2 regions of the Actinoplanes derwentensis genome follow, and region 1 is predicted to be linked to the other one. Evidence: riboswitches for the same ligand, from Rfam matches in the RefSeq annotation. Region 1 holds a riboswitch; the other holds the start of a gene.
The links. Region 1 has a riboswitch for glycine ahead of BLU81_RS05525 (L-serine ammonia-lyase). Riboswitches for the same ligand answer to the same signal wherever they lie in the genome.
Positions count from the first base shown of each region.

Region 2: linked by a shared signal. The riboswitch ahead of gcvP (aminomethyl-transferring glycine dehydrogenase) and the one ahead of BLU81_RS05525 (L-serine ammonia-lyase) in region 1 are both predicted to bind glycine.

Region 1 covers NZ_LT629758.1:1,246,023-1,257,055, reverse strand. The annotation lists gene BLU81_RS05540 (glycoside hydrolase family 65 protein) at 1-368, opposite strand, end outside; gene BLU81_RS05535 (hypothetical protein) at 495-731, shown strand; gene BLU81_RS05530 (S8 family serine peptidase) at 864-3,596, shown strand; gene BLU81_RS05525 (L-serine ammonia-lyase) at 3,616-4,926, opposite strand; glycine riboswitch at 4,968-5,047, opposite strand; glycine riboswitch at 5,052-5,147, opposite strand; gene BLU81_RS05520 (hypothetical protein) at 5,451-6,398, shown strand; gene BLU81_RS05515 (hypothetical protein) at 6,564-7,013, shown strand; gene BLU81_RS05510 (ISKra4 family transposase) at 7,098-8,597, shown strand; gene BLU81_RS47635 (hypothetical protein) at 8,938-9,099, shown strand; gene BLU81_RS05505 (VOC family protein) at 9,329-9,697, opposite strand; gene BLU81_RS05500 (TetR/AcrR family transcriptional regulator) at 9,789-10,325, opposite strand; gene BLU81_RS05495 (aldo/keto reductase) at 10,388-11,033, shown strand, end outside.
Region 2 covers NZ_LT629758.1:2,106,597-2,117,629, reverse strand. The annotation lists gene BLU81_RS09685 (chorismate-binding protein) at 1-266, opposite strand, end outside; gene BLU81_RS09680 (DUF5999 family protein) at 386-586, shown strand; gene gcvP (aminomethyl-transferring glycine dehydrogenase) at 670-3,480, opposite strand; glycine riboswitch at 3,557-3,646, opposite strand; gene mgrA (L-glyceraldehyde 3-phosphate reductase) at 3,700-4,701, shown strand; gene BLU81_RS09665 (nucleotidyltransferase domain-containing protein) at 4,719-5,393, shown strand; gene BLU81_RS09660 (nucleotidyltransferase domain-containing protein) at 5,390-6,139, shown strand; gene BLU81_RS09655 (hypothetical protein) at 6,141-6,461, opposite strand; gene BLU81_RS09650 (Panacea domain-containing protein) at 6,472-6,939, opposite strand; gene BLU81_RS09645 (aldo/keto reductase) at 7,247-8,254, shown strand; gene BLU81_RS09640 (pentapeptide repeat-containing protein) at 8,251-8,832, shown strand; gene BLU81_RS09635 (SRPBCC family protein) at 8,865-9,275, opposite strand; gene BLU81_RS09630 (HAD domain-containing protein) at 9,327-9,866, opposite strand; gene BLU81_RS09625 (lanthionine synthetase LanC family protein) at 9,930-11,033, opposite strand, start outside.

The DNA of each region.
Region 1 (11,033 bases):
CGGCGCAGCAGCCCGGTCCGCAGGTCGAGGACACGCTGGTGGGAGTGCAGGACGCCACGTCCGACGTGGAACTGTTCGTCGTCGACGGTCAGCCGGATGATTTTTCCGTCGGTCACGTTCACGACGGTCTCGCCCTGTTCGGGATAGCCGTAGCCACCCTCCGGATAGGGCAGCGGCCGTTCTTCGTAATACGAGCTCAAATAGGTGCCGGAGATCTCGTGCGGCTCACCCTCGTCCAGGTTTCCGCGCAGGCCAAGGTAACCGTTGGCCAGCGCGAACACCGACTCGGTCGGGGCCAGCAGGGCGGTGTCCAGGCGGGTCTCGCGAACCTGCCAGGGCTCGGCGGGGCAGATCTCCTCGTCTATCACGCCCTCTTCGATAACCCGGCCCGGAGCTTGGAAAACTGCGAAGAACCTGGCAACCGGCGGTGGTTAGTGATGCTCCCCAGTGGGCATGTGGAGGTCGTCCGAGAAACGAACGGAAGGGCCTTTACGATGACCACTTACGACAGCAGTGTCAGTTCGCTGCCGAAGATCATGCCGGCCTCCGAGACTGCGGACTCCGTGAACGGCTCGCCGGTCACGACGGCGCGCAAGCGTCCCGTCATCGCCTCCGTGGCGGCCCTGGGACTCGCCGCCCTCGCCGCGGGCAGTGTGATCGGCGGCCGCAAGCTCGCCGAGGCGCGCAAGCCGCGTAGCCGCTGGCAGCGGCTGATGGACCGGGTCCGCTGACGATCCCGCACGGGCCCCGGTCGCTGTCGGTGACCGGGGCCTCGTGCTGTTCAATGTCCCATCAGATCGATAGCATCCACAGACATCGAATCGATAGATGTCAGTGGGGGCACGACATTGAACGTATTCAGGATGTCCATCGCGACCGTGACAGTCGCCGCTCTGACCATCCCGGCGACCGCTGCCGGCGCCAAGGCACCCCAGGACACCGCGACCCGCGCGTACACGCAGATCGCCGCACTTCAGCAGCTCAAGAAGTCCCTGACCCCGGCCGAACGCAAACTCGACAGCCGCCTCGCCGTGGAACTCCGCAGGCGCACCTCGTCCGCGCTGCCTGATCTCCGGACCGGCGTCCAGGTCTCCAAGTCCGGCACCACCGAGGTCGAGATCCGGGCCACCAAGGTCGGCGACGACCTGCTGAACCGGCTGCGGGCGGCCGGCGCCGGGATCCGTTTCCCGTCCACCTCCACCGTTCTGGTGGAGGCGCCGCTGACCGCCCTGCCGACCATCGCGGCCTGGCCCGACGTCACCGCGATCAACCGCAGACACGGCCTGATCACCGGCCGGCAGACCCCGCGACCGGTGCTCGACAACAAACAGGACAAAGCCGAAAGGATCGATGCGGCGGTACGGGTGGCGAAAGCCGCTGTCGCCGTCGGCCAGACCACCTCCGAAGGTGACCGGGTCCACGCCGCCGACACCGCCCGCACGAAGTACAAGGTGACCGGAGTCGGGGTGAAGGTCTGCGCCCTGTCCGACGGCGTGGACTCGCTCGCCGCCTCCCAGGCCAGCGGCGATCTGCCTGCCGACGTCGACGTGCTCCCCGGTCAGGAGGGCTCCGGCGACGAGGGCACCGCCATGCTGGAGATCATCCACGACCTGGTGCCGAACGCCCGCCTGGGCTTCGCCACCGCCTTCACCAGCGAGATCAGCTTCGCGCAGAACATCCGGGCGCTCCGGTTCACCGCCGACTGCGACATCATCGTCGACGACGTCGTCTACTACCACGAGAGCCCGTTCCAGGACGGGCTCCCGGCGCAGTCGGTCAACGCGGTGACCGCTGACGGCGCGTACTACTTCAGCTCCGCCGGCAACGAGGGCAACACCCTCGACGGCACCTCCGGCAACTGGGAGGGCGACTTCGTCGACTCCGGCCTCGGCGTCGGCAAGTTCGCCGGGGACGCCCACGACTTCGACCCCGGCCCGGGCACCCAGATCTTCAACACGCTGTCACCGAACAGCGCCGGCCGGGTGACCACGCTCTGGTGGGCCGACCCGCTGACCGGCTCGGCCAACGACTACGACCTGTACCTGTTCAACTCGCTCGGCAACGTCACCGACTTCTCCCAGGACACCCAGAACGGCGACGACGACCCGTTCGAGATCCTCGCCACCGGAGCCGGCACCGGACAGCGGCTGGCCGTCGTCAAATTCGCCGGCGACGACCGGTACCTGCAGCTCTCCGTCTTCCGGGGCCGCTTCACCGGCTTCTCCACACCGGGCGTCACCCGCGGGCACAGTGCCGCGGTGAACGCGTTCTCGGTCGCCGCCGCACCGGCCAAGGACCCGCTGCCGTTCGCCCTCGAAACCGGCGACCCGCCGAACCCGGCCGGCCCGTACCCGAACGTCTTCACCCGCCAGCAGTTGCCGGAACGGTTCACCTCCGACGGGCCGCGACGAGTGTTCTACCAGGCCGACGGCACCCCGATCACGCCCGGGAACTACACGTCGACAGGTGGATCGCTGCGGCTCAAACCGGAGATCACCGCCGCCGACGGGGTGGCGACCACGGTACCCGACTTCGAGACCTTCTACGGCACCTCGGCCGCGGCACCACACGCCGCCGCCATCGCCGCACTCGCCCTGTCCGGCAACCCCGGACTCAGCAACGCCGAGATCCGGGCCGCGCTCACCGGCACCGCACTCGACCTGACCCCGGCCGGATACGACACCCGCACCGGCAGCGGCGTGATCCGTGCCGACCTGCTGCTGCGCAACACCGGCGCCACCCCGCAGCCGCTGGTCCGGCCCGGCACCCCGACGGTCACCCCGACCACCGGCGACGGAGACACCTACCTCGAACCCGGCGAACAGGGCACGGTCACCCTGCCGGCGGAGAACATCGGCGACGGTACGGCCACCGGCGTCAGCGTCGTCGTCGACTCCGACCATCCCGGAGCCGTCCTCACCCCGCGTTCCCGGTCCTACGGCAGCATCGCCGCGGGCGCGTCCAAGACCCGGGACTACACGCTGAAACTGGACGCCGGGTACCCGCTCGGCCGCCCGGTCACCCTGCCGGTCCGGGCCACCTTCGCCGGAGTGCTGTCACCGACCACGAGCACCGTGCTCGTGCCGACCGGGCAGGCGTCGACCACCGTGCGGGACTTCGCCTACACCGGACCGGTCGTGCCGATCCCGGACAACGACCCGACCGGGGCGACCGCCACCGTCGACGTCAGCGGAGTCGGTTACGCGTCGGCGCTCACCTTCTCCATCGACGGCACCGAATGTTCCACGGTCACCGGCGCCACCACCGTCGGCCTCGACCATTCGTGGGCCGGCGACCTGGTCGCCACCTTGACCGCCCCCGACGGCCGGGCGGCGACCCTGTTCGCCCGGGACGGCGGCGGCGGCAACAACCTGTGCCAGGTCGTCTTCGACGACGGAGCCGCGGCCCCGTTCTCGTCGGTGACGTCGGCGAGCGCACCGTTCACCGGCACCTGGCGGCCCGACGTGCCGCTGTCGACCCTGCGGGCCTCCGCGGTCGACGGCACGTGGTCCGTCAAGTTCGTCGACAACGCCAGCGCCGACACCGGCTCGATTCGCGCGTTCGCCCTGCACATCGCCGGTTTCGAACCCGCCTGACCCCGTGGTGGTCCGGCCGTCAGCACTCGATGACGTTGACGGCCAGACCACCCCGGGACGTCTCCTTGTACTTGATCTTCATGTCGGCACCCGTCTCCTTCATGGTCTTGATGACCTTGTCGAGGGAGACATGGTGCCGGCCGTCGCCACGCAACGCCATCCGGGCCGCGGTGACCGCCTTCACCGCGCCCATCCCGTTGCGCTCGATGCACGGGATCTGCACCAGGCCACCGACCGGATCGCAGGTCAGACCCAGGTTGTGCTCCATCCCGATCTCGGCCGCGTTCTCCACCTGCTCCGGCGTGCCGCCCAGCACCTCGGCCAGCCCCGCCGCCGCCATCGCGCACGCCGAACCCACCTCACCCTGACAGCCCACCTCGGCACCGGAGATCGACGCGTTCTCCTTGAACAGCAGCCCGATCGCACCCGCCGCCAACAGGAACCGCGCCACCCCCTCCGGTCCGGCGCCCGGCACGAACTCCAGGTAGTACCGCACCACCGCCGGGATGATGCCGGCCGCGCCGTTCGTCGGCGCGGTGACCACCCGGCCACCCGCCGCGTTCTGCTCGTTGACCGCCATCGCATAGACGGTCAGCCACTCCATGGCGTGCGCGGCCGGTTCCCCCGCGACCCGCAACTGCCGGGCGGTCGAGGCGGCCCGGCGACGAACCTTCAACCCGCCCGGGAGTACGCCCTCAGCGTCCAGCCCCGCGTCCACGCACTCGTCCATCACCCGCCAGATGTCCAGCAGCCCGTCCTTGACCTGCTGCTCAGCATCCCGAACAGTCCCGTCGCCGCGCCGGGCGACCTCGTTGGCCAGCATCAGGCGGGAGATCGACAGGCCCGTCGAGCGGGTCAGCGCCAGCAGTTCGTCACCGGAGAGGAACGGGAACGGAACGGGCTGCTGCTCCGGGCGTACCGCCGCCGCAGTGACATCGCCCGTCACGAACCCGCCGCCGACCGAGAAATAGGTCTTGCTCAGCAACTCGGCACCGTCAGCGCCGAAAGCCGTGAAGATCATCCCGTTGGGGTGCTCGGGCAGCGACCGCCGCCGGTGCAGCACCATGTCGACCTCGAAGTCCTTGACCAGCGGTTCAAGACTCGTGTCGACGGTCTCCGGGGCCTCCCCCATCAGCCCCAGCAGCACCGCCCGCGGAGTGCCGTGCCCATGCCCGGTAGCCCCCAGCGAACCGAACAACTCCGCCCGGACCTTCACCACCCGCCCATCGAGTCGACGGGCGAACATGGCACCCGCACGCATCGGGCCGACCGTATGCGAACTCGACGGGCCGATTCCGACAGAGAACAGATCGAAAACGGACACGGCCATGGAAGGCTCCTTCGCGACAGACAGCGGTTGAGTCTCCCTCGCTCTGTCATGGGGGCCTGAGAGCTTCGCCGTGAATCACGGCTTGCACCTTGGGCGCAGCCTCACGGCTGACTTTCCAGAGTCGCCTGACCACTGCGGTACGTGAGCCTGAGAGATTCTGAGGGAGAAGTTGCTCCTTCGGCGCCCCGTGTGCCTCACGGGGGCTCTCCCGCGGCGGCAGTCGCGGCTTCTTCAGTTGTGGCCTCGGACCCTACCCTGTGTCCATGTTCCCGGCCACGCATCCCGGCTCCCCCACCGATCCCCCCACCGACCCTCCGGCCGGACCATCCCCCAGCCCCTACACCCAGCCTCCCGCCGGCCCTTTAACCCCAGCGCCCGGCGGGCCTGCGGCCGGACCGGTTGCCAGCCCCGCGGCCGGATCTTTTGCCCCGCCCGCTGGCGAGCCGTTCGCTGGGCCTGGCGGTGAGGCGTTTGACGAAGTCGGTGAGTCGGCGGCTGTTCGGTTTGCGCCGTGGGTCTCGTGGATGGCGCTCGCCGGGGCGGTCGTGCAGTGGATGGGTTTCCTGGCGCTTCTCGGGGTGCTGGCCTTCATGCCCCGGATCGGCGCCGAACCCAGCGCCCCCGGTGAGGTGATCATCCTGCTGGCCGTCTCCGGACTGGTCCTCTCAGTACCGTCGCTGGTCGGGTTGGCGGCGGTCCGGGTCGCGAACGGCAGACCCGGCGGACGGGCGGTGCTGTGGACGTTCGGCCCGCTCGCGGTCGCGTTGTCGGGTGCGATGGCGTTCGGTGCGTGGCAGCAGATGACCAGCGAGGGTCACACCGTCGGCATCGAGTTCATGTTGATCGTATTGATCCTGATCTCGTCGGCACTGTACATATTGCCGATCATCATTACCGCATTCCTCTGGATGCTGACGCCGGCCCGCACCTACCTCGCCTGGCGGCGCCACGAGGACCGGGAGCCACTCGGCCGGGGCCTGCTGACCGCGGCCGCCGCACTGCTCGCGGTGGCGGTGTTCGCGGCCCTGATCACCGCGGTCCTGATGACGTTCGCCCCGCGGGAGCTGTCCGCGTCCGGCGACGCCGGCCACCTGGCCACCAGCCTGACCTACGCGACGATCGTGGCCGGCGTGGTAGCCGTGATGCAGATCCTGCTGCTCGGCGGCACGGTGCTGACCCGCCTGACCGGCCGGTGGATCCTGCGGACCATCGTGTACGGCGCGGGCATGCTCATCCTGGTGGCCCAGATGCCCGCGATCGTGGTGATCGGCCTGGGCGTCGGCGCGGTCGGCGACGAGAGCGGCGACGACGTAGCCCTGAGCTACGCCTGGACCGGCATCGCAGTCTTCTCCATCGGCGCGATCCTGCACCTGATCGCCATGCTCCTGATCGCCATGCCGTCAGTCTCCTCCCTGGTGGCCACCGACGGCGCCCCCGACGACCAGGCCGACGCGGGCCCGCAGACCTACTAGACACAGACCTGCAGACCTGCAGACCCGCAAGCCCAAGGGGGTGCGTTCGTTTTTGAGTGAGCTACGGGTTGGGCTGGCGACGGACTTTTTGTCCGCCGGTACGGGTGGCTTGGTGCGGTAGCGGTCGGTCTGTCCGGTGTGGTCCGGCGGTCAGCTGGAGATGTCGTGGTGGGCGTCGATGAGGTCCTGCGGCTGCTGGGTGAGCAGGAGGCGATGTGCCGGGCCGAGGTCGAACGCCTGGACGCGGAGCAGGCGCGACTCGCGGGTCTGCTCGCGGACTGCCGGGTAGAACTGGAGCGCCTGGTCGTGGCTCGGGAGGTCGTCGCCGGCCTGGCCCCGGTGCCACCAGTCGCTGCGGTGGCCTCGACAGGTGGCGGGGTACCGGCCGGGGAGAGTACCGAGTTCGGGCAGCAGCTTCTGGCCATCCTGGCTGCTCACCCGAGTCCGATGCGATGCCGCGAGATCGTGGCGGCCATGGGCGAGGACCCGAAGGTTGCCCGGCACGGTGAACGGGTGCGGCACCGGCTGAAGAAACTCGTGGCCGCGGATCTGGTGCTCGAGGCGGTGCCAGGGGAGTTCACTCTCGCGGATGGACGGGATCCCGCGTTCCGGTGACGTCACGGCGTGGCACGTGGACAGAACGTGGGCCTTCGACGGATTGGTCGGATAACCAGCCAAAACCAGCCCGGAGAAGACCCGATGGCACCTTATCCGACTCCCACGCCCGTAATCGACGCTTTCGCCGTTTCCCGTTCGATTCTGGACCGGATCATCACCCGGCTGAGTGACCCGGAGATGATCGGCTGCACCGAACACGTCCTGGAGGAATACGTCACCACCGCGGGCCGTGACCTGCAGCGGCAGCTGATCCAGGACCAGCTCGACGCCCGCGCCGCCGCCGAAACCCGCCTGAGCGAGGTGACCGGAGCCGACACGGTGGTACGGCGCCGGGCCGAACCCGGGCACGCACGCCAGGTGGCCACCACCGTCGGCCGGGTCCAGGCGACCCGGATCGCCTACCGGGCCCCCGCCGTGTCCAACCTGCACCCCGCCGACATGATCCTGGCCCTGCCCGAGCGGCTGTATTCGTTCCCGTTGCAGAAAACGATCGTGCACGAGGCCGCCACCGGATCACTACGCCACGCCGCCGACACCCTGCACCGCATCACCGGCCAGCGGATCAGCACCGGCCAGCTGATGGACACCGTCACCGCCGCCGCCCGCGACATCCGCGACTTCTACCAGCACCAGACGATCGCCGCCGGCGACCCCGGTGACCTGCTCATACTCACCATCGACGCCACCGGCATCGCGATGACCCCCACCAGCCTGCGCAACCCCGCACCACCACCGCCGACCGGCCCGCAGCCACCACACGCACGCCTGTCCGAACCGGAACGCACCGGCCGCACCCGCATGGCCACCGTCATCGCCTGCTACGACGCCAGACCGGCCGTCCGCACCGCCGCCGACATCCTGCCCGCCACCGCGACCGAACGCGCCGCCCGCCGACCCGGCCCCACCGCGACCGGCCGGCACCTGGACGCCTCGGTCGAACACGGCATCACCGTCATGACAAGGCGTCTGTTCGACCACGCCCAGCACCGCGACCCACACCACCGACGCCGCTGGATCGCCCTGGTCGACGGCAACAACCACCAAATCGACCGCACCGCCGCCGAAGCCCACGACCGCGGCATCACGATCACGATCATCATCGATTTCATCCACGTCCTGCAATACCTCTGGGACGCCGCCGCCGACCTGCACCCCACCCAACCCGGCCGCGCCGGCTTCGTCGAACACACCGCCCGCAACCTGCTCGACAGCAACCCTGCCCAGGTCATCCACCAGCTGACCATCACCCGGCACGCTCTCGGCGACCACCCGGCACCCGGCCTCGACCGCGCTATCTCCTACCTCACCGCGAAACAGCCCCATCTGCACTACCGCCAAGCCCTCGCGATGGGCTGGCCCATCGCGACCGGCGTCATCGAAGGTGCCTGCCGCCACCTCGTCAAAGACCGCCTCGCGATCACCGGCGCCCGCTGGAGCCTGCCCGGCGCCGAAGCCGTCCTCCTCCTCCGCGCACTGATCACCAACGGCGACCTCGACGCCTACTGGACCCACCACATCCAACAAGAACACCAACGCGTCCACACCAGCCACTACCAGCAGCAATACGAACTCGCCGCATGATCAACCAACCAGCAGCCCATTCAAAAACGAACGCACCCCAACGAGAACGACTCAAGATTCCTGAAGTTGCGTCAACCAGACCAAAGCCAGGCAGCCGCCCGGCAAACACCGATCTGGCCAAGACAAAACAGGGATCGACCTCAAACACCGGATCAGGAACTCCCGGGTTGTTTGTTAGATCCAAAGTCTGAGCACCAACAACATCTCGCGGCTGCACAACCTCGTCCTCGTCAAGGGCGGCATTTCGAACGTTTACCGGGGACTCGCGGTCTACGTCAACAGCTCGACCACGGCGGGCAAGTCGCAGGCGGAGTCCCTCACGAAGACCGGGCAGGCGGCCGTGGACACCGCGCTGGCCGCCTTCGCTGCCACGCCCGACCCCGCGCCGGCATGGACAGCAGAGGTGAAGACGTTCACCGGGGCATGGACGCAGTACCGCCAGAAGGCGCCGACGCGACTCGCCGCTCCAGCCGTCCTGCCGCAGCTGCAGTGCCTGCCCTGAATGCGGGCTGGCCGGCGGCCGCCTGTTGCCGGGGCAGGCGGCGAGCCCGGCCGGCTCCGGCAGCCTTCGAGCGGGCCAGGCTGAACTGGGTCTGGGCGGCCACCGTGTCCGCGTCGCGCCGAACCGAGCTGGCCTGGCATGCTCGTCCTCGACGTGGTCCGCGACGTAATCATGTTCGTCGAGGTCCTCGACCGCCTGCCGCTCGACTGAGACCCAGCGCAGCGGCAGGTCAGGGACGCCGCAGGCAGAAGGGGTGGCCGGCAGGATCGCGCAGGACCCGGTAGCGCTCCGGTGCGGGCTGGTGCTCCTCGGCGATCGCGCCGAGCCGAGTCGCCCGGTCCGCGGCATCGTCGAGGCCGGCCGGTTCGTCGATCGTCAGGTCGAGGTGCATCTGCTGCGATCGTTCGGCCGAGGGCCAGGTCGGCTGCCGGTAGCCCTCGACACGCACGGCGCCGAGGAACAGCACACCGGTCTTGACCGCGCAGAAATCCGCGGTCTCGACCGCGACCTCGCCGTCGAGCATCGCCGCCCAGAAACGGGCCAGGCCGGCGGGGTCCGAACACTCCAGGTTGATCGCAGCGAGATGCACAACGGGCATGGGTCCTCCAAGGGATCGTCCGGGCCAACGGTGATCGACACTAACACCAAAATGAAAGAACACTCTTTTTTACGACGGGGAGCGCGCCCGCTCAGCCCCTGATGATTGCCATCAGTGCTGTGGCGAACGGTGCCGGGTCCACGTCCCCGCGGATCGCCAGCTGCTGGCTGTAGGCGGCACAGAGGGCCACGAATGCCTCGGCGATCTCTCCCGCCTGCGGGCGCCGGGGATCGGGCACCAGCTCGGCTATCGCGGCGCGCATCGCGGCGAGTTGTCGCTGCACCACCGCTGCCAGCTGCGGTGACACCGCTGCCTCGGCGTAGATCTGCGCGACCAGCCGGGCGTGGTTGCTGTCCCGCGCCCGGCTGCGCACATGCTCGAGGAGCCCCGTCACGGCCTCGGCGGTGAGCGCCTTGGGCAGCGCGTCGGTGCCCTGCTCGCAGACGGCGACGACGATCTCGTCCTTGCTGGTGAAGTACCGGTAGATGGCGCCGTTGGAGAGCCCGGACTCGGCGATGATGTCGGTCATCGACGTGTGGGCGAAGCCGTGGCTGGCGAATCGGGACCGGGCCGCGTCCACGATTTGCTGGCGGCGGGCGTCGAGGTGAGCCTGGCTGACCCTGGGCATAAAAGAGTGACCTCTCTTTTTATCTGCTACTGTCGGAGCCTACCCGATCTTCAGGAGTCGCCATGCGCTACCAGACCTTCGGCCGACTGACCGGACTGCGCGTGTCGGAGTACGCGCTCGGCACGGCCGCCTTCAGCACGGCGAACGCCGGGGCCGCTCGGCAGATCTTCGAGACCTTCGTCGCGGCCGGCGGCACCACGTTCGACACGTCCGACATCTACCAGGACGGCCAGGCCGAGACTGTGCTCGGCGGGCTGCTCGGGCGCCAACGTGACGACTTCGTGGTAATCACCAAGTACAGCGGGACACGGCAGCCCGAGCCCCGCCCCGGCACGACCGGCAACAGTCGCAAGATCATGGTCCGGTCCCTCGATGCGAGCCTGCGCCGGTTGAACACCGACTATGTCGACGTCTTCATGCCGCACTTCCCGGACGGGGTCACGCCGATCGAGGAGATCCTGGCCGGGTTCGACGACCTGATCCGCGCTGGCAAGATCCGGCACGGGGGCCTGTCCAACTTCCCGGCCTGGCGGGTCGCCGGCGCTGCCGTCCGGGCCGACCTGCGCGGCCTGGCCCCGCTGGTCGGCATCCAGACCGAGTACAGCCTTGCCGAACGCTCGGCCGAGCGGGAGTTGCTGCCGATGGCGCAGGCGCACGGGCTGGGCGTGATGCTGTACTCGCCGCTGGCCGGGGGACTGCTCACCGGCA
Region 2 (11,033 bases), 860 kb from region 1:
TCCGCGGATACGTAGAGTGCTGCCCCGCAAACGGCGCCATCACCGATCGGATTAGTTTTGTCATCCGTTCGGCCAAGGTTTCGCACCGGTAGTCCGTTGTGGGCGAGAAATGCCGCCACAAGCTCGGCAGGGTCACCGGGATCACCCCGATGCCATCGAAACGCCCGTAACGGGTGGTGACGGGCTTGGCAGGCGGCCGGCGCACCCGGCGCAGGACCGAACGGAGGTCGCGGAGAGTGGTCGACGGCCGTCTCGGCGTGGAGCATGGAGGGCGAGGACTCATGTGCCGACGCCGTCACCGCCTTGAACCGCTGTCGTTCGATGTGAGGTAACGTTCGCCACTGTAAATGTGAACCTTCACACAGCCCCCAACCGGAGTAGATCGATGTGCCAGCACCTGAACCCATGCCCCTCCGCCGACGCCACCGACCGTGAGGCCGCGCGCATCATCGCGACCTTCCGGGAGCAGGGCTGGAGCCTGCTCTGCAACGGCGTCATCGTCTTCGAGGACACCGGTGAGCTGCTGCCGGACGGCACGATGATCGAGCCGCACCGTGGCCCGGCCGTGCACGCCCTGGCAGCCTGAGAAGCAACACAGAGTCAACGCCAAGGGACTACGGAAAGCAGCGCAGGCCGCGATCAGAGACGACCGCGACCTGCGCAACGGACTCAGTCCTCGAACGCCTCCGGCGACGGGCAGGAACACACCAGGTTCCGGTCGCCGAACGCCCCGTCGATCCGCCGAACCGGCGGCCAGTACTTGGCGGTGCGGTCCACGCCCGCCGGGAAACCGGCCACGGAGCGTGAATAGGCGTGATTCCATTCATCCGCCATGACGGCCGCTGCGGTGTGCGGCGCGTTCGCGAGCGGGTTGTCGCCAGCCGGCCACTCCCCTGCCTCGACCTTGTCGATCTCGCCCTTGATGGCGATCATCGCGGCGATGAAGCGGTCCAGCTCGGCCAGGTCCTCACTCTCGGTCGGCTCCACCATCAGGGTGCCGGCGACCGGGAACGACATGGTCGGCGCGTGGAATCCGTAGTCGATCAGCCGCTTGGCGACGTCGTCGACCGTCACTCCGGTGGCCTTGGTGATCGGCCGCAGGTCGAGGATGCACTCGTGCGCGACCAGGCCGCCCTCCCCCGCGTACAGCACCGGGTAGTGCTCGCGCAGTCGCGCCGCGACGTAGTTGGCCGCCAGCACCGCTGACGCGGTCGCCGCCGCGAGACCGTCCGGGCCCATCATCCGGATGTACGCCCACGAGATCGGCAGGATGCCCGCCGAACCGTGCGCCGCCGCCGACACCGCGTGGTGATCGCCCTCTTCGAGGGGGTTGCCCGGCAGGAAGCCGGCCAGGTGCGCGCCGACCGCGACCGGGCCCACGCCGGGGCCGCCGCCACCGTGCGGGATGCAGAACGTCTTGTGCAGGTTCAGGTGCGACACGTCGGCCCCGAACCTACCGGGCCGGGCGTAGCCGACCAGCGCGTTCAGGTTCGCGCCGTCCACGTACACCTGGCCGCCGGCCTCGTGCACCTTCGCGCACAGGTCGGCGATCGACGTCTCGTACACGCCGTGTGTCGACGGGTAGGTCACCATGATCGCGGACAGCGTGTCCCGGTGCTTGGCGATCTTGGCGTCCAGGTCGGCCAGGTCGACGTTGCCGTCGGCGTCGCAGGCGACCACGACGACCCGCATGCCGGCCATCACCGCGCTGGCGGCGTTGGTGCCGTGCGCCGACGACGGGATCAGGCACACGTCACGGTGTTCGTCGCCACGCGAGCGGTGGTAGCCGCGGATCGCGAGCAGACCGGCCAGTTCACCCTGGGAACCGGCGTTCGGCTGGACACTGACCGCGTCGTAGCCGGTGATCTCGGCGAGCCAGGCTTCGAGCTGGGCGACCAGGTGCTCGTAGCCCTGGGTCTGTGACGACGGCGCGAACGGGTGAATGTTCGCGAACTCCGGCCAGGTCACCGCTTCCATCTCGGTGGTGGCGTTCAGCTTCATCGTGCACGAGCCCAGCGGGATCATGCCGCGGTCCAGGGCGTAGTCCCGGTCGGAGAGTCTGCGCAGGTAGCGCAGCATGCTCGTCTCGGAGTGGTGGGTGTTGAACACCGGGTGGACCAGGTAGTCGGTGGTGCGGCCCAGCGGCTTGGCGCCGCACTCGGCGGCAGCGGCGACCGGGACACCGAAGGCGGCCAGGACCGCGGCGACGTGCGCGTCGGTGGTGGTCTCGTCGGTGGAGATCGACACCCGGTCCGCGTCCACCGGGTACAGATCGATGCCGGCGGACGCGGCCGCTTCGACGATGGCGGCGGCGCGACCGGGAACGATCGCGGTCACCGTGTCGAAGAAGGCGTCCGCAGCGAGCGGAACACCGGCCGCCGACAGTGATCCGGCCACGGTCAGGGCGTGCCCGTGCACCCGCTTGGCGATCGCTTTCAGACCGGCGGGACCGTGGTAGACCGCGTACATACCGGCCATCACCGCGAGGAGTACCTGGGCGGTGCAGATGTTGCTGGTCGCCTTCTCCCGGCGGATGTGCTGCTCACGGGTCTGCAGGGCGAGGCGGTAGGCACGGTCGCCGTCGGCGTCCTTGGAGACACCGACCAGGCGGCCGGGCAGTGACCGCTCCAGGCCGGCGCGGACCGCCAGGTAGCCGGCGTGCGGGCCACCGAAGCCGAGCGGCACCCCGAAACGCTGGGTGGTGCCGGCGGCGATGTCGACGCCGATCTCGCCCGGCGCGCGCAGCAGCGTCAGCGCGAGCAGGTCGGCGGCGGCGGTGACCAGGGCACCCTTGGCGTGGGCGGCCTCCACCAGGGCAGAGTGGTCCCGGACGGTGCCGGACGCGCCCGGGTACTGCAGGTGCAGCCCGAAGTAGTCCTCCGGCAGTTCCCCGCCGTCGAGGTCGACGATAGTGACGGTGATCCCGAGCGGTTCGGCCCGGGTCCGCAGCACCGACAGGGTCTGCGGGAACGTGTCGGCGTCCACCGCGTACACGCTGCTCTTGCTCTTGGACGAACGCCGCGCGAGGGTCATCGCCTCGGCGACCGCGGTGGCCTCGTCGAGCATCGACGCGTTCGCCGTGGTGAGACCGGTCAGGTCGGTGACCATGGTCTGGAAGTTGAGCAGCGCCTCGAGGCGGCCCTGGCTGATCTCCGGCTGGTACGGGGTGTACGCCGTGTACCAGGCCGGGTTCTCCAGGACGTTGCGTTTGATCACGGCCGGGGTGAACGTGTTGTAGTAGCCGAGCCCGATCATCGGGGTGGCCAGCACGTTACGGTCGGCGATGGCACGCAGCTCGGCGATCGTCTGCTCTTCGGAGATCCCGGCCGGCAGGTCGAGGACACCGTCGAAGCGGATCGTGGACGGGATCGCCGCGTCCATGAGTTGCTCGACCGACCCGTACCCGACGGCTTTGAGCATCTGGGCCTGCTCGTCGTTGTCCGGGCCGATGTGGCGGGAGACGAACGGGGAGGACGTCATGGGCGACTCCAAGCGTGAGAAGGTCGAGGAACAACCTCCCCCTCTGTCGTACCCAGAATCGGGCACTTCAGAGCGCCTAGCCACCGCGGTCCTTTTGCCTGAGAGGTTCCGGGGAGGATTTGCCCCTTCGGCGCCCTGTGCACAGGGTCTCTCCCGCATGGGTATTACTGGCAGGACCAACCTACCAGCGCACACGCCCATGATCGGGAGTCCTAGGGTGTGCCTGTGACGTACTTCCCTGCCGCCGACCGCTACGCCGAAATGATCTACCGGCGTGCTGGTCGCAGCGGCCTCAAACTTCCCGCCATCAGCCTGGGCCTCTGGCACAACTTCGGCGACGGCCGGCCCGGCGACCGTCAGGCCGACATCGTCCGCCGCGCCTTCGACCTCGGGGTCACCCACTTCGACCTGGCCAACAACTACGGGCCGCCGCCCGGCAGTGCCGAGACCAACTTCGGCCGCATCCTGAAAGCCGACTTCCAGCAGCACCGCGACGAGATCGTCATCTCCACGAAGGCCGGCTACACCATGTGGGACGGCCCCTACGGTGACTGGGGTTCCCGCAAGTACCTGGTGTCGTCGCTGGACCAGTCCCTCAAGCGCATGGACCTGGACTACGTCGACGTTTTCTACCACCACCGGCCCGACCCGGAGACGCCGCTGGAGGAGACGATGGGCGCGCTCGACGCGATCGTCCGCTCCGGCAAGGCCCTCTACGTCGGCATCAGCAACTACTCCAGCGAGCAGGCCGCCGAGGCCGCCCGCATCCTGCGGGAACTGGGCACGCCGCTGCTGATCCACCAGCCGTCCTACTCGATGCTGAACCGCTGGATCGAGGACGACAACCTGCTGGACACCCTGGAGACGGCCGGCGCGGGCTGCATCGCGTTCAGCCCGCTGCAGCAGGGCCTGCTCACCGACCGGTACCTCGGGGGCATCCCGGACGACTCGCGGATCCGCACCAGCGTGTTCCTCAACGAGGACGCCCTGGACACCAAGACCCTGGGCCGGCTGCACACGCTCAACGACATCGCCAAGCGGCGCGGCCAGTCCCTCGCCCAGCTGGCCCTGGTCTGGGCGCTGCGCGACGAGCGGATGACCAGCCTGATCATCGGCGCGTCCAGCGTGCAGCAGCTGGAGAACAACATCGCCGCGCTCGGCAACCTGGCCCTCGACCAGAGCGACCTGGACGAAATCGACGCGACGCTGCTGGACGCGTAGCCGTACCCTCCCGTCTCATGATCGACCTCGTCGAACGGCACACCGCCCTGGCGGTCGTGGTCGGCTCCCGCGCCTATGGTCTCCACGGGCCCGGATCCGACCACGACCGGCGGGGTGTGTTCGTGGCCCCGACCCGCGCCTTCTGGACCCTCGACAAGCCGCCCACCCACCTGGACGGGCCGGCCGAGGAGCAGTTCTCCTGGGAGATCGAACGGTTCTGCGCGCTCGCTCTGCAGGCGAACCCGACGGTCCTGGAAGTGCTGTGGTCACCGATCGTCGAGTCCGTCGACGAGGACGGGCGGCTGCTGCTGGCGACCCGGCAGGCGTTCCTGTCGCGGCGGGTCGCCCAGACCTACGGGTCGTACGCCCGTGACCAACTCGCCAAGGTGGCGTCCCGGCGCGAGCGGACCGGCGAGGTGAACACCAAGCAGGCCATGCACATGATCCGTCTGCTGCTGGCCGGTGCACACGTGCTGCGCACCGGCGATGTCCTGGTCGACGTGACAGACCTACGAGACGACCTGCTCGCGGTACGCCGGGGCGAACGCCCGTGGGAGCAGGTCACCGCCTGGGCCGGCCGTCTGCAGGACGAACTCGCCGCCGCGGCGGCCACCACGGCACTGCCCGAGCACCCTGATCGAGCCGCGGTGGACCGGGTGCTGGTGGCCGTACGAGAAAGGAACCTGAAGTGACCACCGTAGTGCCGCCGTGGGCCGCCGACGCCGCCACCGCCCTGCCGTATCCCCTGCTCTTCGCCACCGTGAGCGGCGCCCACCTGTACGGTTTCGCCTCCACCGACTCCGACCTCGACCTGCGCGCCGCCCACGTGCTGCCGCCGGACGAGGTGGTCGGCCTGCGCACCGGCCCCGGCACCCTGGAACGGTCCGGCGTCCGCGACGGCGTCGAACTGGACATCGTCAGCCACGACCTGCTGAAGTTCGCCAAGCTCCTGAACAGCCGCAACGGCTACGTCCTGGAGCAACTGCTGTCCCCGCTGACGGTCGTCACCACGGACGTGCACGCTGAACTGAAAGCACTGGCGCCCGGCCTTCTCACCAGCAACCACGCCCACCACTACCTGGGGTTCGCCCGCACCCAGGAACGCCTCTACCACGGCACCGGCCAGCTCAAGCCCGCCCTGTACACGCTGCGTGTGCTGCTGACCGGCATCCACCTGATGCGCACCGGCGAACTGGAATGCGACCTGCGCGTGCTCGGCGCCCGCCTGCCCTACGTCCCGGAACTGATCGCCGCGAAACGCGAAGCCGAACACGGCCCGCTCCCGGCCCAGGCCGCGGCGTGGCTGGCCGCCGACGTCCCCGCACTGCGCGCCGAACTGGAGGACGCCCGCGACGAGACCACCCTGCCCGCACACGCCGACCCGGCCGCCGTCGCCGCCCTGCACGAACTGGTCGTCCGCACCCGCCTGGCCCGCTGACCTACTCGATGTCCCGATCGAGTGGGGCAGTCACGAAGAACTGGCAGATCACCCGGCCGCCGGTGACCCGGTAGTGGCACTGCACGCCCCGGATCCCCTCGCCCAGGTCCGGCAGGTGGCAATGCGGCACCCACGCGAACCGTACGGCCGGCTGGCCGGGGACGACCACGCCGACAGCGCGCGGCTGATGCTGGAGGCTGGGCCACCAGCCCCGCACCTGTTGATACGCGTAGTCAGGGGGGTGCGTCTGCGCACGCCAGGCTTCGAGTTTCTCGGCGAAGCCGGACAACGTCCAGGAGCCGGTCGTGCGAGATTCGGTCACGCATCCCCCTTCATTCCGGCCGGCGGTCCGCCCACAGGGTCTCGGCGCGGGCGCCGGCGGCCCGGTTCGGTCGTTCGTCGTCGGGGTCGTCGGTCTCGTCGGGCCGACGGAACCAGTCACGCAGATGCGCCCATTCGATGCGTGATCCGGTGCCGGGTTTGGTCGCGGCCTGCCACGGCTGGGACACCTGGATCAAGGCCCGCAGGTCGGCGGGGACCAGGGCGGCATAGCGTTCGACGGCGTAGCCGATGGACTCCAGGTACAGGTCATCGGCCGGAAGCGGGGCTGGTTCGCCGGTGACGTCGTCGACGTCGACACCACTGCCGGTGGCATACATGGGTTCGGCGAACAGCGGTTCACCGGTGTCGGCCAGATGATGCCCCTGAACGAAGAACAACAGCAGGATCTTCTTGCCGAGCCGCAGGCCGGGACGTTCACGATCGATGGCAGCGAGAACCGAGTCGGCATTCGTAGTCACGGCGGCACGCTACTGGCTCCCTGAAGATCATGTGCGTTCCTCTGTCCGGGCCACCGGGGACGGGCCTGATGACCGATACCGCGGTTCCGATCACCGGATCCGCCCGCGTGAACTGCCGTCATCACGAAGGGTATCGATGCAACTACAGTTCTGCTGTCGGATCGGCGACTGCTCAGGGTTGGTCATCATCCCTTCATCTGCGAACTCCGCCGATGTCGCCCGACATCAGGCCCTCCCGGCGGCCGGACCTGATCGCGAACACCGTGTCGGGGTGGCCGATCACGGTCGCCCCTGAAAGGATTCAGGAATGGAGTACCGGAATGTCGGGCACAGCGGACTTCGCGTCAGTGAGCTGTGCCTCGGGACGATGACGTTCGGCAAGGAAGCGGACGAGGCGGAGTCGCACGCGATCCTCGACACGTTCGTCGCGGCGGGCGGTGACTTCATCGACACCGCCGACGTGTATTCGGGCGGGGTCTCCGAAGAGATCGTCGGGCGGTGGCTCGGGCGGCAACGGCGTGACTCGCTGGTCGTGGCGACCAAGGGGTTCTGGGGCACCGGCGACGCCGCCAACGACCACGGGTCCGGGCGCAAGCACCTGATCGCGGCCGTGCACGACAGCCTGCGGCGGCTCGGCACCGACTACATCGACCTGTACCAGCTGCACTGTTTCGACGAGACGACACCCGTCGAGGAGACGCTGTCCACGCTCGACCAGCTGGTTCGTACCGGCAAGGTCAGGCATCTGGGGGTCAGCAACTACGCCGCGTGGCAGTTGCAGAGGTCGGTGGACGTGGCCCGCTTCCGCGGCTGGGAACCGTTCGTGGCGTCGCAGCCCCTCTACAACCTGATCGACCGGGAGATCGAGACCGAGCACGTGCCGGTGTGCCGCAACGAAGGCGTCGGGATCATCCCCTGGTCGCCGATGCGCGGCGGCTGGCTGACCGGCAAGTACCGGCGCGGCATGACCGCCGCCCCGGCCGGCGCCCGCTGGGACGGCGACCAGCAGCCGTGGCTCGGCAACTGGGAGAACAGCGTCGACGAACGAGTCTGGCGGGTCACCGACACCCTGATCGACGTCGCCACCGCGGTGGACCACAGCCCGGCCCAGGTCGCGTTGCGGTGGGTGTCGCAGCAGCCCGGCGTGACCGCGCCGATCGTCGGCGCCCGCAGCGTCGCCCAGCTGACCGACACCCTCGGGGTCACCGGCTGGACCCTCGACGAGAAACACCTCGACCAGTTGACGGCCGCCGGTGACCAGCCGCTGCCGTACCCGCACGGCTACTTGGCCCGATCCCCACGGCGCCGATCGTGAAGACGATCACCACCCGGGACTGGGACGCCTCCGCCGGCAAGCAACGCAAGCATGACGAGGTGCGGTTCTCGTCGCTGGACCTGTGCGAGACCGACCTGGAGGGCGTCGAATTCTCCGGCTGCGTCTTCTACGACTCCCGGTTCAACTGTTCCCAGCAGGTCGACGTCGCCTACCTGAACTGCCGTTTCGTCAACTGCAACTTCTTCGACGCGACGTTCACCAACTGCAAGACCGTCGGCAGTTCGTTCGACGGCTGCACCTTCGACCTGACCACCGTCGACGGCGGCGACTGGTCGTTCATCTCACTCCCCCGCGCCGACCTCGGCACCGCGAGTTTCACCGGCGTCCGGATGCGCGAAGCCGACCTGACCGGCACCCGCTGCCGCAACGGCACGATGCGCGGCCTGGACCTGTCCGCCGCCCAGCTCACCGGAGCCGACTTCACCGGCTGCGACCTGCGCGGCACCGACCTGCACGCCGTCGACCCGCGCACCACCGAACTCCGCGACGCGATCATCACCGCCGACCAGGCCATCGTCCTGGCGATGGCCCTCGGCCTGCAGATCCGCGACGCCTGACCGGAACACCTACGGCCGGGTCGCGACCGCACTCATCCCTGGCTCTCCAGCAGACGCTTCAGGCCGGCCAGATCGGACGACACCGCCCGCACGTCACGTTCGAAATCCTCGTCGCTGGTCGCGGGCGCCCGGCGAACCGTGAACACCACCTCGCAACCGTCGCCGTCGGGAATCACCCGGACCGGGTTGTAGAAGGTCTCCCCCGACTCCAGCCGCACATGGTGGTCGAGGATGCCGAACTCGTTGCGCGGCGCGAAGGTGACCGTGATCCGGCCCAGCGTCGAGTCCATCATCCACTCGCCGCCGACCAGCTCGATCGTGCTGCCCAGCCCTGGCGCCCACTCCGGCAGGTTCGCCGGGTCCGAGACGTAGTCGTAGACGTCCTTGGCCGGACGGTCGATCTGCGCGGCCAGATGCCGATGTGAAGAGGTCGCAGTAGCCATGACCGTCAAGGTACCCAGCCGGCTGCGAAACCTGCTTGAACGAATCGGACGTCAGGCAGTACCGGTCGACCGGGGCGCCGCATCGGCCCGGTCCAGCACGCCGGTGGCCGACACGAAGGCCTCGATCGTGTCGAGGTGTCCGGGCTGCAGACCACGGTTGGCCCGGGGTGCGATCAGCAGCGCGCGGCCGGTCGCGACGAGTTCGTCGTACACCGGTCCGCTGGTGGGCACGGCGTCGTCATCGGTCCAGATCAACCGCCGGCCCTGATCCAGAACGGCGTGCGCGGCGGCCAGTTTGGCCGCGGGTGCCTCGCGGTGATCGATCGGGCCGGTCCACGCGCGTTCCAGCGGTGGCAGGGCGAACAGGCGCTCCACCTGGTCGGCGTCGGCGCACCAGGTGGAGCACCAGCGCACGGTGACACTCTCCGCGCGATGCAGGGCCCGGATGCGGGAGATCAGGGCCGGCGCCCAGCGCAGCCGGTACGGGTGGCCGTCGCCGTAGGCGGTGCCGTTGCGAGGTGCGGCGCTCCACCCGGGCCGGGTGGCGTTGAGGACACCGTCGACGTCGAGCAACCAGACCGGCCGGTTCACCGAACTCCGCCTCTCGTGGTGACGGCGGTGGCACCGTGCCCCGCCGGCCGACTCTACCGAAACTCACGTGCGGCGCGACGCCGTCGGCTGGTCGGGCCAGGCCACCGCGTACGCGGGATCCGCCCCGGCAGCGACCCGGGCGAACCGCAACAGTTCACGGACGATGCCGGCATTACCCATCGCCCAGCCGACGTGGGGTTCGAGCGTGCTCGGTGTCGCCCGGTGCTCGTGATTCGACCAGCGCACCCCGTCGGCGTCGACGGTCGCGAGGGTGACCAGGTCGTCGACCAGCACGCCGGCGAAGTCGAGCGACTCCCCCTGCTCGACATGCCGGTCGCAGGCCAGCGCCAGGACTCCGGCGGTCCCGCAGCACCGGCCGTTGTTGTCCCAGAAACCGGGGCGCACACGGCGCGGAAGTCCGCAGTGAGTGACGGTGTGCCAGCACCGGTCGGCCAGCACGGTCCAGGCGGCGTCCCCGGTGAGCGCACCGAGCAGCCGGAAGACCTGCGCGTCGCCCGCCGGGCCGTTGCACCAGCCGTAGCTGTAGCGCTCGATCAGGTCGGGCCGGTGCGGCGGGTCGGAATGCGGAACGAGGAAACCCGCCGGTCCCGCCTCGTCACGCGACACCACGTCGGCGGCCCCGGCCAGGGCCAGTTCGATCAGGTCGTCGCGGCCGGCGGCGGCGCCCACGGCCGCAAGCGCGGACACGATGCCCAGCGTGCCGTGTGCGATGTGATGCGAACGCGGCGGGCTGGGGCGAACCGCCCAGTTGACCCCGCCGGGAGTCCGGTCCGCGGTGTCGAGGTAGGGCTCCACGGCCAGGACCGCGAGATCCAGGTCACCGGCGTGTAGCGCACCCAGCGCGATGCCGGCGTTGCCGAAGAGCAGCTCGAACATGTCACCCCAGCGCCGGCCGTCGAAACGCGAGCGCACCCGGCTCAGCGCCCGTACGGCGGCCCGGTCCGCAGCGGGATCGCCGAGCAGGTTGTGTACCGCGCGCAGGGTCACCGCGGTCCCGGACAGACCGAAATACAACGAACAGTCCTGTTCGTCGTCGACAGCGGCGGCCATCGCTGCCGCGCCACGGACAGCGGCGTCGCCGTAGCGGTCGTCCCGGAAGTGACGCTGGGCTTCCAGCAGTGCCAGCACGATCCCCGCCCCGCCGCT